One region of the Caldanaerovirga acetigignens genome, then DNA from elsewhere that is predicted to be linked to it. Evidence: riboswitches for the same ligand, from Rfam matches in the RefSeq annotation. Region 1 holds a riboswitch; the other holds the start of a gene.

Evidence for each region. Region 1 has a riboswitch for cyclic di-GMP ahead of BUB66_RS03745 (type II secretion system F family protein). Riboswitches for the same ligand answer to the same signal wherever they lie in the genome.
Region 2: it holds a riboswitch for cyclic di-GMP, as region 1 does, so the genes downstream of both, BUB66_RS04815 (chemotaxis protein CheW) here and BUB66_RS03745 (type II secretion system F family protein) in region 1, are expected to answer to the same signal.

The regions. Positions count from the first base shown of each region.
Region 1 covers NZ_FRCR01000003.1:207,592-213,283, reverse strand. The annotation lists partial or broken gene BUB66_RS03765 (FAD-dependent oxidoreductase) at 1-101, opposite strand, end outside; gene BUB66_RS03760 (ArsR/SmtB family transcription factor) at 174-458, opposite strand; gene gspE (type II secretion system ATPase GspE) at 654-2,345, shown strand; gene BUB66_RS03750 (type IV pilus twitching motility protein PilT) at 2,365-3,408, shown strand; cyclic di-GMP riboswitch class I at 3,404-3,488, shown strand; gene BUB66_RS03745 (type II secretion system F family protein) at 3,534-4,745, shown strand; gene BUB66_RS03740 (prepilin-type N-terminal cleavage/methylation domain-containing protein) at 4,784-5,365, shown strand; gene BUB66_RS03735 (type II secretion system protein) at 5,545-5,692, shown strand, end outside.
Region 2 covers NZ_FRCR01000005.1:4,315-10,006, reverse strand. The annotation lists gene BUB66_RS12830 (methyl-accepting chemotaxis protein) at 1-527, shown strand, start outside; gene BUB66_RS04825 (HD-GYP domain-containing protein) at 531-1,589, opposite strand; gene BUB66_RS04820 (methyl-accepting chemotaxis protein) at 1,662-3,689, opposite strand; gene BUB66_RS04815 (chemotaxis protein CheW) at 3,686-4,138, opposite strand; cyclic di-GMP riboswitch class I at 4,229-4,318, opposite strand; gene BUB66_RS04810 (bacteriohemerythrin) at 4,481-4,879, shown strand; gene BUB66_RS04805 (protein-glutamate methylesterase/protein-glutamine glutaminase) at 4,913-5,692, shown strand, end outside.

The DNA of each region.
Region 1 (5,692 bases):
TCAAATATTATTATTTGAGCGCTCTCATCCAGTCTGCGGAGTCTTGCCGCAGCGCTAGCTCCGCCGGCAACTCCTCCCACTATCAAAACTTTTTTACTCATGACTTTTCCCTCCCAATATCCATATATACAAATTAATTAATATATGTGGGCAAAAAATATTTGACATTAGCATTAAGAAAACAACGCTTCAATTAATCGCTTTACTTTTTCATCGACTACCGAGTAGTGGACTTCTGTGCCTTCCCTCCGGCCTTCTATGATTCCGGCAGTCCTCAGCTTTGCAAGGTGCTGTGAAATTGTCGACTGCGGAGTCTTGAGGCAGTTTTGAATTTGGGTAACGTTGGCTGATTTTTGCTCGATAAGGTTTTTTACTATACATAGTCGCACGGGATGTCCCAGCACCTTCAAAAGTTCCGCTTTTTCTTCGAAGATTTTGGGATGGGTTGAGTATGTCATCGATTGCAATTGATTCACCACCTGAGCATGAAAAAACTTTCTCTAATTCAAATATTATAATATATGGATATATAGAGTCAAGGATTTTTTGCAAAAATTGTATGGAAACATCGCAAAGTTAAATGATATAATCTATATTGACTAATTTTGTGATTTTTTGGTAAAATCACATATATGACGAAAGAAGGGGTCCAGGTGGACATAAAGCGCCGGCTGGGAGATTTGCTCGTAGAATCGGGTATGATAACGGCAGAACAGCTTGAAAAGGCGTTAAATGAGCAGAGACGGACTGGAGAGCGGTTGGGAAAAATTCTAACCCGCCTGGGATTTGTGAGAGAGAAGGATATTCTGGAAGTTCTGGAGTTTCAATTAGGCATACCCAAAGTAGTACTTGAGGATTATCAACTAGACTCCAACGTGGTACATATTGTACCTGAAGCTTTAGCGCGCAGATATATGGCGATCCCTATAAAAAAAGACGGGAACCGGCTATTGGTGGCCATGGCAGATCCTTTGAACCTCAATGCAATAGATGACCTGCGATTAGCTACGGGAATGGAAATAGTACCAGCTATTGCTTCAGAAAAGGAAATCGAAACTGCTATAGGGAGGTTTTTCGAACCACGAATAGACGAAGCGGCAATTTCGGCTTTGGAAGAAATAAAGGTGGATACTGCTGCTTCCTGGGATACTTATGACTTAGATGAACCTGCTGCTGGTGGGATCGATAGGGCACCGGCAGTTCAATTGGTCAACCAGCTTTTATCAAAGGCAATAAGGGCCAAAGCCAGCGACGTCCACATAGAGCCCCAAGAAAGCTACGTAGCGGTGCGCTACCGAATAGATGGGCTTTTGCGGGAGGTTATGAGGCTTCCTTTAGGAGTTTTAAACAGCCTCGTTTCCCGAATTAAGATCATGGCGGGGATGGACATAGCGGAAAAGCGTCTACCGCAGGATGGCCGTTTTCAAATAACGCTGGAAAGGCGAAGCATAGATTTTAGGGTTTCCACAATGCCTACAGTTTACGGAGAAAAAATAGTCCTGCGCATTTTGGACAAAGCTAACATGTTTTTGAGCCTCGATAGTTTAGGTTTTCTTCCGAGAACTCTTGAACAATACGAAAGTTTGATAAGAAGTTCTTACGGGATGATACTTATTACAGGACCTACGGGCAGCGGGAAAACTACTACCCTCTACGCTACTTTGAATACCTTGAATACCCCTGAAAAAAATATAATAACCATCGAAGATCCGGTGGAATATCTGCTTCCTGGAATCAACCAGGTGAGGGTGAACCCCAAAGCCGGCCTTGACTTTGCCCGGGGGTTAAGGGCGATACTTAGACAGGACCCGGATATAATTATGGTAGGTGAGATTAGAGACAGAGAAACCGCCGATATAGCGGTAAGGGCTGCCACAACAGGACATCTTGTTTTCAGCACTTTGCACACAAATGATGCTGCAGGGGCTGTGACCAGACTTTTGGACATGGGGATCGAGCCTTTTTTGGTCAACTCCTCGCTTCTTGGAGTGGTAGCCCAGCGCCTTGTAAGGCTTGTATGTCCTCAGTGTCGCGAATCTTATGAGCCGAAGCCGGGAGACATAGAATATGAGTTTATGGATGACAAAAGGAAGGTATTTTATCGGGGCAAAGGCTGCAGGCAATGCAACTATACGGGATACCAGGGAAGGACGGCAATCCACGAAATCCTGGTGATGACCGATGACATAAGGCAGATGGTATCTCAAAAGGTGCATGTATCGAAGATAAGGGAAGCTGCTATCGCCGGGGGGATGGTTACTTTGCGAGATGATGGGGTCTCAAAGGCTGCCCAAGGTCTGACAACGGTACAGGAAGTTTTAAGGGTGACGATAAGCGGATTTTAGTGGGGTATGGTGGTCATACTTGAAAGTTCAATTAATAGATATATTAAAAAAAGCGGTTGAAATAAAAGCTTCGGATATCCATTTAACGGTGGGATTGCATCCGGTTTTCCGTTGTAATGGAGTGCTGGAACCTCATACGGAATGGCCGGTGCTTGCTGCTTCTGATACGGAGAGGTTGGCCAGAGAAATTTTGGTTGGGAGATGGGAAGAATTTATCCAAAAAAAGGAAATTGACATTGCATATTCTGTAACAGGATTGGGACGATTCAGGGTGAACACCTTTTTCCAGCGGGGAAGCGTGAGCCTTGCCATACGCCTTGTAGGAGATTTAATCAGAAGTATTGAAGAACTGGGGCTTCCACCAATCGTAGGCGAGCTTGCCGATAAAAATCACGGCCTTGTTTTGGTTACCGGCCCCACCGGAAGCGGCAAAACCACGACCTTGGCGGCGATGATAGACAGGATAAACGAAACGCGAAGCTGCCATATAGTTACCTTGGAAGACCCGATAGAATACCTGCACAGGCATAAAAAGAGCATCGTAAATCAGCGGGAAATAGGGAGTGATACCTCTTCCTTTGCCAGTGCCTTGAGGGCTGCACTGCGCCAGGACCCTGATGTAATTCTTGTTGGTGAGATGCGTGACCTGGAGACTATCGCTACTGCCATTACAGCGGCGGAAACGGGTCATCTGGTGTTGGCGACCCTGCATACCGGCAGTGCCGTTCAGAGCATAGACAGGATAATAGACATTTTCCCACCCCACCAGCAAAACCAGGTAAGGTCTCAATTGGCAGATGTATTGATAGGGGTTGTTACTCAAAGGTTGCTACCTCGAGCTGACGGCGGAGGGCGGGTGGCGGCCGTCGAGATTTTGATAGCGACTCCGGCGGTCAGAAATCTCATACGGGAAGGCAAGACTTACCAGATAATTTCCCTTATGCAGACCGGAAGCCGCTTTGGAATGCAGACGATGGAAATGTCTATCCTCCAACTTTGCCAAAGAGGGATAGTTGATCCAAAAGCCTTTTTGATAGGAAAGGAAAATGATAATTTGTCCTGAAAAAGGGCAAACCCGGCGAAAGCCGGGGGCGCAAAGCTGCGGGCCTAAGGGCTTATGCCTATGGCAGCCGGGCTGCCGGGAATTTTTTCCCGGCATATTTTTTATAAATCGCAGGTGAGACATATATGGCAATTTTCGGGTATAAAGCCAGAGGAGAACGAGGAGAATTGATTACAGGTAAAATTGAAGCGAAAAGCGAAGAGGAGGCATTGAGGGAACTTGACGATAGAGGCCTTTTTGTGGTCGAACTGAAAAAAACAAGGGTGCTAGAAATAGCTAACTGGATTGAATCTGCGTTTTACAGAGTCAACAAAAAAGACCTGTCCGTTTTCTTCAGAGAATTAGCCACTATGATCAGTGCGGGAATCCCCATAGTGCCTGCATTAGAAATGCTTTCAACACAAACTGAAAAGAAGAAAATGAGAGAAAGCATAGAGAAAATACTGGAAAATTTAAGAGAAGGCTTCGCATTCTATGAAGCCTTGGAACGGCAACAAGGTATATTCCCTCAGATTGTTGTCCGCTCAATTGAGGCGGCAGAAATCAGCGGAACCCTAGACAAAACCTTGGAAGAACTTTCGGACCATCTTGCGAGAGACCACGAATTGGAAGAGAAAATAAAGTCGACTTTGGTGTATCCGGCCATAATAATTTCTTTGACAGTAGCAGTATTGATGGTGCTCCTTATCTTTGTTATTCCGGCCTTTCAAAACGTGATGAATTCTCTGGGAGTGCAACTGCCTTTACCTACTAAGGTGGTTTTACATACCGGCATTGCACTTCGAAGGGGATGGTATGCAATATTTGTCCTGCTTTTGGCACTTACTTTTTTCGCAATCCGCTTAATGAAATCGGAGCGCGCAAGACGAAAGGTTGACAAGTGGCTCTTGAAGGCCCCCATAGTAGGGATTCTTTACGAAAAAGCAGTGATATCGCGCTTCAGCAGGATTTTAGGGACGCTTCTTAAAAGTGGCGTCCCAATAATGGAGGCCCTTGAAGTGGCGGCGAGAACCGTTGGAAACCAGGTAGTGGGAGACGTTATCCTTCAGGCTAGGGAAAACATCAGGGAAGGCAGGAGCGTTGCGGATACCCTTGAAATAAGCGGCCTTTTTCCGCCGATGGTGACAGCCATGATAGCAGTGGGAGAAGAGACAGGTGCTCTGGATGCTCTCCTTGAGAGAGTCAATAACTTCTACGAACGCGAACTTGAAGAAGCAACTAGGCGACTTTCTTCGATGATAGAGCCGGTAATGATAGTCGTGCTGGGTGCGGCGGTGGGATTCATCGTTATTTCCATACTGCTGCCGTACTTCCAGATAATAGGGAATATGGGTTGACATGGAGGGAGGTGGACAAGAGAAAATAAAAAAAGGTGATGAATATAATAAACGAAAAAAATAAAAAATTAAGGGGGTTTTTGTTTATGGGTAAAGGGATTTTCCAGAAAGGAAAGTACCAGTCAGGTTTTACACTTGTGGAGCTCCTAGTTGTAATAGCAATTATCGGTATCCTTGCTGCAATAATCCTACCCAATGCTTTCAATGCTATAGAGAAAAGCAAAGTAGCGGCGGCGGAAGCGGATTATAAGGCAATTAAAGCGGCAGCGTTGAACTTTTATGCTGACTTAGGAAAATGGCCTGCAGATCTTACGAATAATAATGGAAACGACCCAGGTTTTGTGAGTAACCCTTTCACATCAGATCCTGATAAAAGTAATTGGAATGGTCCATATTTAGAGCGGTGGCCTTCCAAAAACCCGTGGGGTGGAAAGTATTTATATCAAAACGACAGCAATCACAACTGGGACAATCAAGCAGGTAACGATCTTGCTAGGTATTTAGAACTACAGTCTGTACCGGATAGTGCTTCCGACAGACTGAAGGCTGATCTAGGCGAAAGTATGGTTATTCAAGACAAAAGTGCCAAAAAAGTGTATATTTTAATTTCAAAGGATTAAGGGATTCTTTACAGTAAGCCTGCAACTCAATAATGCAAATTGCCCGGTCGGAGTAGCCTGCCTGTGGTGCTCATGCGCCTATAGCAGGCTACCCGGCCCTACCTTAACTCGCCTCATCTCATTTCCGGCAAGGGGTAGATGGTGAGCAGATGTTATTTTTTCTGGGAAGGATGTGAACCGTGAGGCTTGGTCTATCAAACCTGAGACGCGGCCAGCGAGGCTTCACCCTGGTGGAGCTTTTGGTAGTTATCGCCATCGCCGGTATCTTGGCGACTATTATTGTGCCCAATGTCTTCAAAGCGATGGAAAAGGCGAAGATATCGCGGG
Region 2 (5,692 bases), on a different contig from region 1:
AAGAGACGGCAGCGGGAGTGGAGGAGATAGCCGCTTCCAGCCAGGAACAAAAGAACATGGTGAGGGCTATAACCGATGAGGCATCAAAACTCAGCCGCATGGCGGGCGAATTCATGGAGATTTCCGAAATGTACAGCAGAAATTTCAGGCTTTCGGATGAAGTGATGCAAAAAGTAGAATTTGTGAAGGAAAAATTAATAAAACTCGCTGGAGAAAGCTTTGTAGTTAATGGAGAGGAAAAGGTTTGGCCTGAGAATTTTGAAAAAATAAGACGGGAAAATCCCGCCGTGCTGGAAATCGTGCTCTTGGACGAAGAAGGAAATGTGAAGTTTTCTACCGGCGAACTTCCGATTAAAAACCTGGCTTTCAGGCCCTGGTTCCAAAAGGCGGTTAAGGGTCAGGTGTACATCTCAAAACCGTATATAGACATCGCCTCAAATCGCATGACGGTGACTGTTTCTGCGCCTATTATAGGAGACGGAGGTCGGATAATGGGAGTGCTCGCGATTGACGTGGATATTAGTTGAGCTTTAGGAGATGAGCTGCCTCATTTCCTCCGGAGAAAGTACTTTCTCTATCACCACGGAGAGCTCTCTTTCTAAATCGCATATTTCCCCTGAAGGCAACACCTTGACTTTAGGCCTGAAGGGGAGGGAGTCGTTTTGGGATACCACGCAGGCGACTTTGCCGTTGCTTAGCTTTACCATTGTGCCCACGGGGTAGGGCTTTATGCAGGACAAAAGAGCGTTTACCGCCTCTTTGTCAAATTTTGAATTGCACGAGGCAAGGAGCATCTCGTAAACTTCGTGAGCCGGGAAGGCCTTCCGGTAGACTCTGTCTGTGGTCATGGCGTTATACACATCGGATACTGCGCAGATGGCAGAGAAGAGGTCTATTTCCCCAGCCTTGAGCTTCCTCGGGTAGCCGCTGCCGTCATACCTTTCGTGGTGGTTTAAGATAATTTTTTTTGAGCGGGGGTGAATGGCATCCCCTTCCCTTTCTTCTACAAGCTTCCAGCCCTTCAGAGGATGGGTCATCACGGCCTCGAATTCCTGCTGCGTCAGTTTACCGGGTTTATTTAAAATCTCCGGCTTGATGAGAGTTTTTCCCAGGTCGTGCAAAATGGCCCCTACCCCTAATGCGAGGAGCTTTTCCCTTTTAAAGCCGAGTTTTATGCCTGCAAGAAGCGAGAGCACGCACACATCAACCGAGTGGGCGAAAGTATACATGTCGAGAGAGCATAGGTCCACCAACTGGTCTATGACCTCCCTGCCCGACAGGATTTCTTCAAGAAGTACCTCTACGGACTCTTTTATGCTGATGATGGACATGTCTTTCCTATTTACGAAGGAATAAAGCTGCTGCATTGCACCTGCCCTTATTGCCGCGGAGAGCTCTTCTTTGACTTCCACTTCCTTTAAAGGCACAGGCCCTTCTACCTCGACTACGAGTACGTTGTTCTTCTTTAAAGCTTCTATGTAGCGCTTTGTTAGGACTATGTTGCGGTTTAAAAGAAGTTCGCCACAGCTTCCGTACACCGGCTTTTCCAGTTTCATCCCTGGTTTTAGATATGTCGTGGGAAGCTTCAATTTTACAAGATCCTCCTTTAATTGAGGATGCCCCCTTATCCCCCTTCAGGGGATGGGGGCATCGAGCTTATATTATATAATAAATCTTTCGCTTTCCTTTTTCAGGTCCTCCGCAAGGGCAACTAACCTGCTCGCACTTGAGCTTATCGTCTGGGCTGCCGAGCTCATCTCCTGGGCCGATGCGGCGATTTCTTCGGAAGATGCCGCGTTTTCCTCGGAAATGGCGGCAGCATTGGCCACTTCCTCGCTTATTTTCCTGCTGTTTTCGCCTACTGCTTTGGCCTTTTCTTCTATTTCCTTCAGAAGTTCCGACACCTTCCGTGCTCCGTCGGCAATTTTCCTAAACTGAGACATAGCCTCGCCGCCGATGGAAGCCTGCTCCACTATCAAGCCTACCACTTCCTCTGTTACTTTGTTGGAATTCTCGATGTTTTCCACGACCTTTTTCACTATTCTGTTTATCTCGCCGGCCTGCTGGCTCGACTGCTCAGCCAATTTCCTTATCTCCTCGGCGACTACCGCAAAGCCCCTTCCGGCTTCGCCCGCTCTTGCCGCTTCTATGGCTGCGTTGAGGGCAAGGAGGTTAGTCTGTTCGGCGATTCCGGTTATTATGTCGGTTATGCCGGAGATTTCCTTGGCGTGTCCGAACAAGCCTGCCATTGCGGACTTTATGTCTTCTGCTTTGGATGATACGAGGTCCATCTTGCTTATGAGCTCCTGCATGGTTTTGTCCCCTTCTTCGGTGTTATGCGCAGTTTCGGTGGTGTTCTGGCGTATTAACCCGATATTTTCCACCAAAGTTTCGATTCCTTTTGTCGAATTTTCAACTGCGGCCGAAATGTTTTCCGCATTTTGAGCCATGTCCTGGGCACCTTGAGAAATCTGGTTTATAGTCTCTGCTACCTGCTCGGCTGCCTGGGCGGTGTCCTGAGCCCCCTGGGATATGTCTCTGGCAGCAACCTCGAGATTTTCTATCGATGTCTTCAACGCCTCTATTACACTTTTCGTGTTTTCAACCATTCTCTTCAGCGACACGGCCAGAGCCCCGAATTCGCCAAAAAAGTTAGTGGGCACATCAACTCTCATGTCGCCCATCGCTATGGTGTCTGCCACCTTGCTGAGCCTTGCAAGAGGCGTGGATATCTGTCGGCTGAAGGCAAGGGATGCCAGGATTATTATCGCTGCCGCTGCCGCCATTACTAAAAGAGTGTTGAAAATGAAACCTTCAAGGCCTTTATATATTTCCGAAGTAGGTGCGGTCACGCACACCGACCAGCCAGTAAAAGCGACAGGAGAAATGGCTGCGAGCTTTTCCACATTGTCAAATTCGTAATGCACTGCGGCCTCTTCTCCCCTTATCATGCGCTGACCCACCTTATTCAATGACTCGGACCCGGAATTGGTGATATTTAGGGTCATGACCTTGCTCTGGTCGGGGTGGGCGATGACGAGGCCGGTTTTGTCCGCTATGAAGGCGTAGCCTGTATCGGCGTATTTTACCGAGTTCACAAGCTGGCTTAAAATATCGACGCTTATATCGGCGCCTACTATGCCGCTTATACCGTTAGAACCCTTTACTGGAGAAGCTATGACTACAATTTTGTTGCCAGTGAATTTGTCCACCAAGACCTCAGAGACTACCGTCCTCCCTGTCGCAAGCAGGTCCTTAAAGTACTTTCGGTCGTTTATATCTCCTGCCGGGGAAGTAACGTCCTCGTTCACGTAAGAGTAGACCTTTCCATCAGGCGTGGCGTACCATAATGTCTGGACGTCCGAAACCATGGGCTGAATAGTCTTAAGCAACTCTACCAAGCTCTTTATATCCCCGCTTTTTACCACAGGGTTTTCTGCAATGGCCTCGACCATCTTTATCTTTTCTCCTATCCACCACTCCAAAGTGTCGGCTGTATGGGAGGCTTTACTCAACAGCTCCCGGTCCACCGTCCGCATTAAGGTATTGCGCGAAACGGTAAAGTTAAATATGCTCAAGGCAACAAGGGGTAAAAGAGATATTGTGAGAAAAAGGGTAACGAGCCTTGCCCTTATCGAACCTTTCCTCGTGCCTTCAAAGCCTGCACTCTTTCTTTTAAATAGCTTCATCCTTGCATCCCCTCTTTCGCTAAATTTTCCAGCTCTTGTTTTTCCTTTAGGCTCAATATTTCATCGGCTTTAAGGAGGACTACAATCCTTTCTCCCATCTTTGCAAGGCCTTTTATGAACCGGCCTTCGATTTCGAGCACGGCAGGGGGTGGCTCTATATCCTTATCCTCAACATCTGCTACTTCGTGAACATAGTCCACTACGAGCCCTGCAGTCTGTCCACCTACATCGGTCACCAGTATCCTTTTCTCTTCCGGATTTTCATTTCCATATATTCCCAGCTTCTTTTTCAAGTCGATGACCGGGATTATTTTTCCGCGCAAGTTTATGACCCCTTCTATGAAGGAAGGTGCCTTAGGTATGCGGGTTATTTCAGCCATCCTTATAATCTCTTTCAGCTCAAAAATGTCCATTCCGTACAGTTCTTTCCCCAGACCAAAAATGACCATCTTTTCCAATCCTAAAACCCCCTTTCGAAAGAATAAAAGAGTTGAATTAAAAAATGCAGCCTGTGGTAAAAAGGCTGCTAGCTTTATCGAGCCGGCAGCCTGGCGACCGTAGCCCTTTTAAAGAGCCGTAGGCCCATGGCTTTGCGCCCCTGCCTTTCGACAGGTTTGCCTTTTTCGGCGATATTTTGTCGAATATTGCGTCAAAATGCTAGTACTATTCTATAATTTGCCACCAAGAGCTGTCAAGAAAATTTTGCCACAGGTATATTTATGAAGCTCTAGCATAAACCGGAAGGAAAAGGTGATTTTTTTGGCGAATATTATCGTAAAGGAGGGATATTGATGGCGATAAAGTGGACGGAAGACCTTTCGACGGGAATTGAAACGATAGACGAACAGCACAAGGAACTTTTCAAGCGGGTGAATGACCTTATGGAAGCCTGCACAAAAGGAAAAGGTAAACAGGAGGTTGAGAAGGTCATCGGTTTTCTCGGGGATTACGTGGTAATGCATTTCGGCGAAGAAGAGAAAATAATGAAGGCGGAAAGCTACCCGGGTTATGATGGGCATAAAAACCAGCATGAAATTTTCATAAAGAAATTCGAAGAATTTAAAGGAAAGCTCGAACAAACCGGCCCGACGGTTGACCTCGTCGTGAAGATGAACGGCTTCCTGGTTGATTGGCTCATAAACCATATAAAAAAGACCGACAGGGCTTTGGGGGATTACTTGAAAAAATAACATCGAAATTGACGGACTTTTGAGGTGAAAAGCATGATAAAAGTGCTCGTGGTAGACGACTCCGCCTTGATGAGGCTTATTATAAAGGACGTGCTCGAAAAAGACCCGTATATAAAGGTGGTCGATACGGCAAAAAACGGGAGCGAAGCATTGGAAAAAGCAGAGAAGCTTCGCCCGGATGTCATAACGATGGACGTAAACATGCCGGGGATGGACGGACTCTCGGCCCTGGAAAAGATTAAGGAGAAAAAGCTTGGGAATGTGTTGATGCTCTCTTCCGAGACGAAAAAAGGGGCTGATGTGACTTTGAAGGCCCTGGAACTTGGCGCCTTCGATTTTGTGGCAAAGCCTCAAGGGGTGAGACCAGGATTAAAGGATTTCGAAGAGGAGCTAATCGCCAAGGTAAAAGCGGGGGCAAGGACGATAGGGTCTTTTAATGAAAGTCCGGTGAAGATGCCCGAAGAATACATTTTGTCCGACGGCGATATGAAGGCTGTGGTCATAGGAATATCAACAGGAGGCCCAAAATCCATTATGAAAGTGCTCCCCTATCTGCCCGCACGCCTTAACGCGGCGGTGTTTCTCGTGCAGCACATGCCTCCGGCCTTTACGGGCCCTTTTGCAAAAAGGCTAGACGAGCAATGTGCGATTAAGGTAATCGAGGCAGAAGACGGCATGGAGATAAAGCCCGGCGTATGTTATGTCGGCAAAGGCGGTTACAACCTCCTGGTGACAGAAGAAGGAAAGAAAAAGAAGATAGTGCTCACCGACAGTCCTAAGCACCGTTTCATGCCGTCGGCGGATGTCACCATG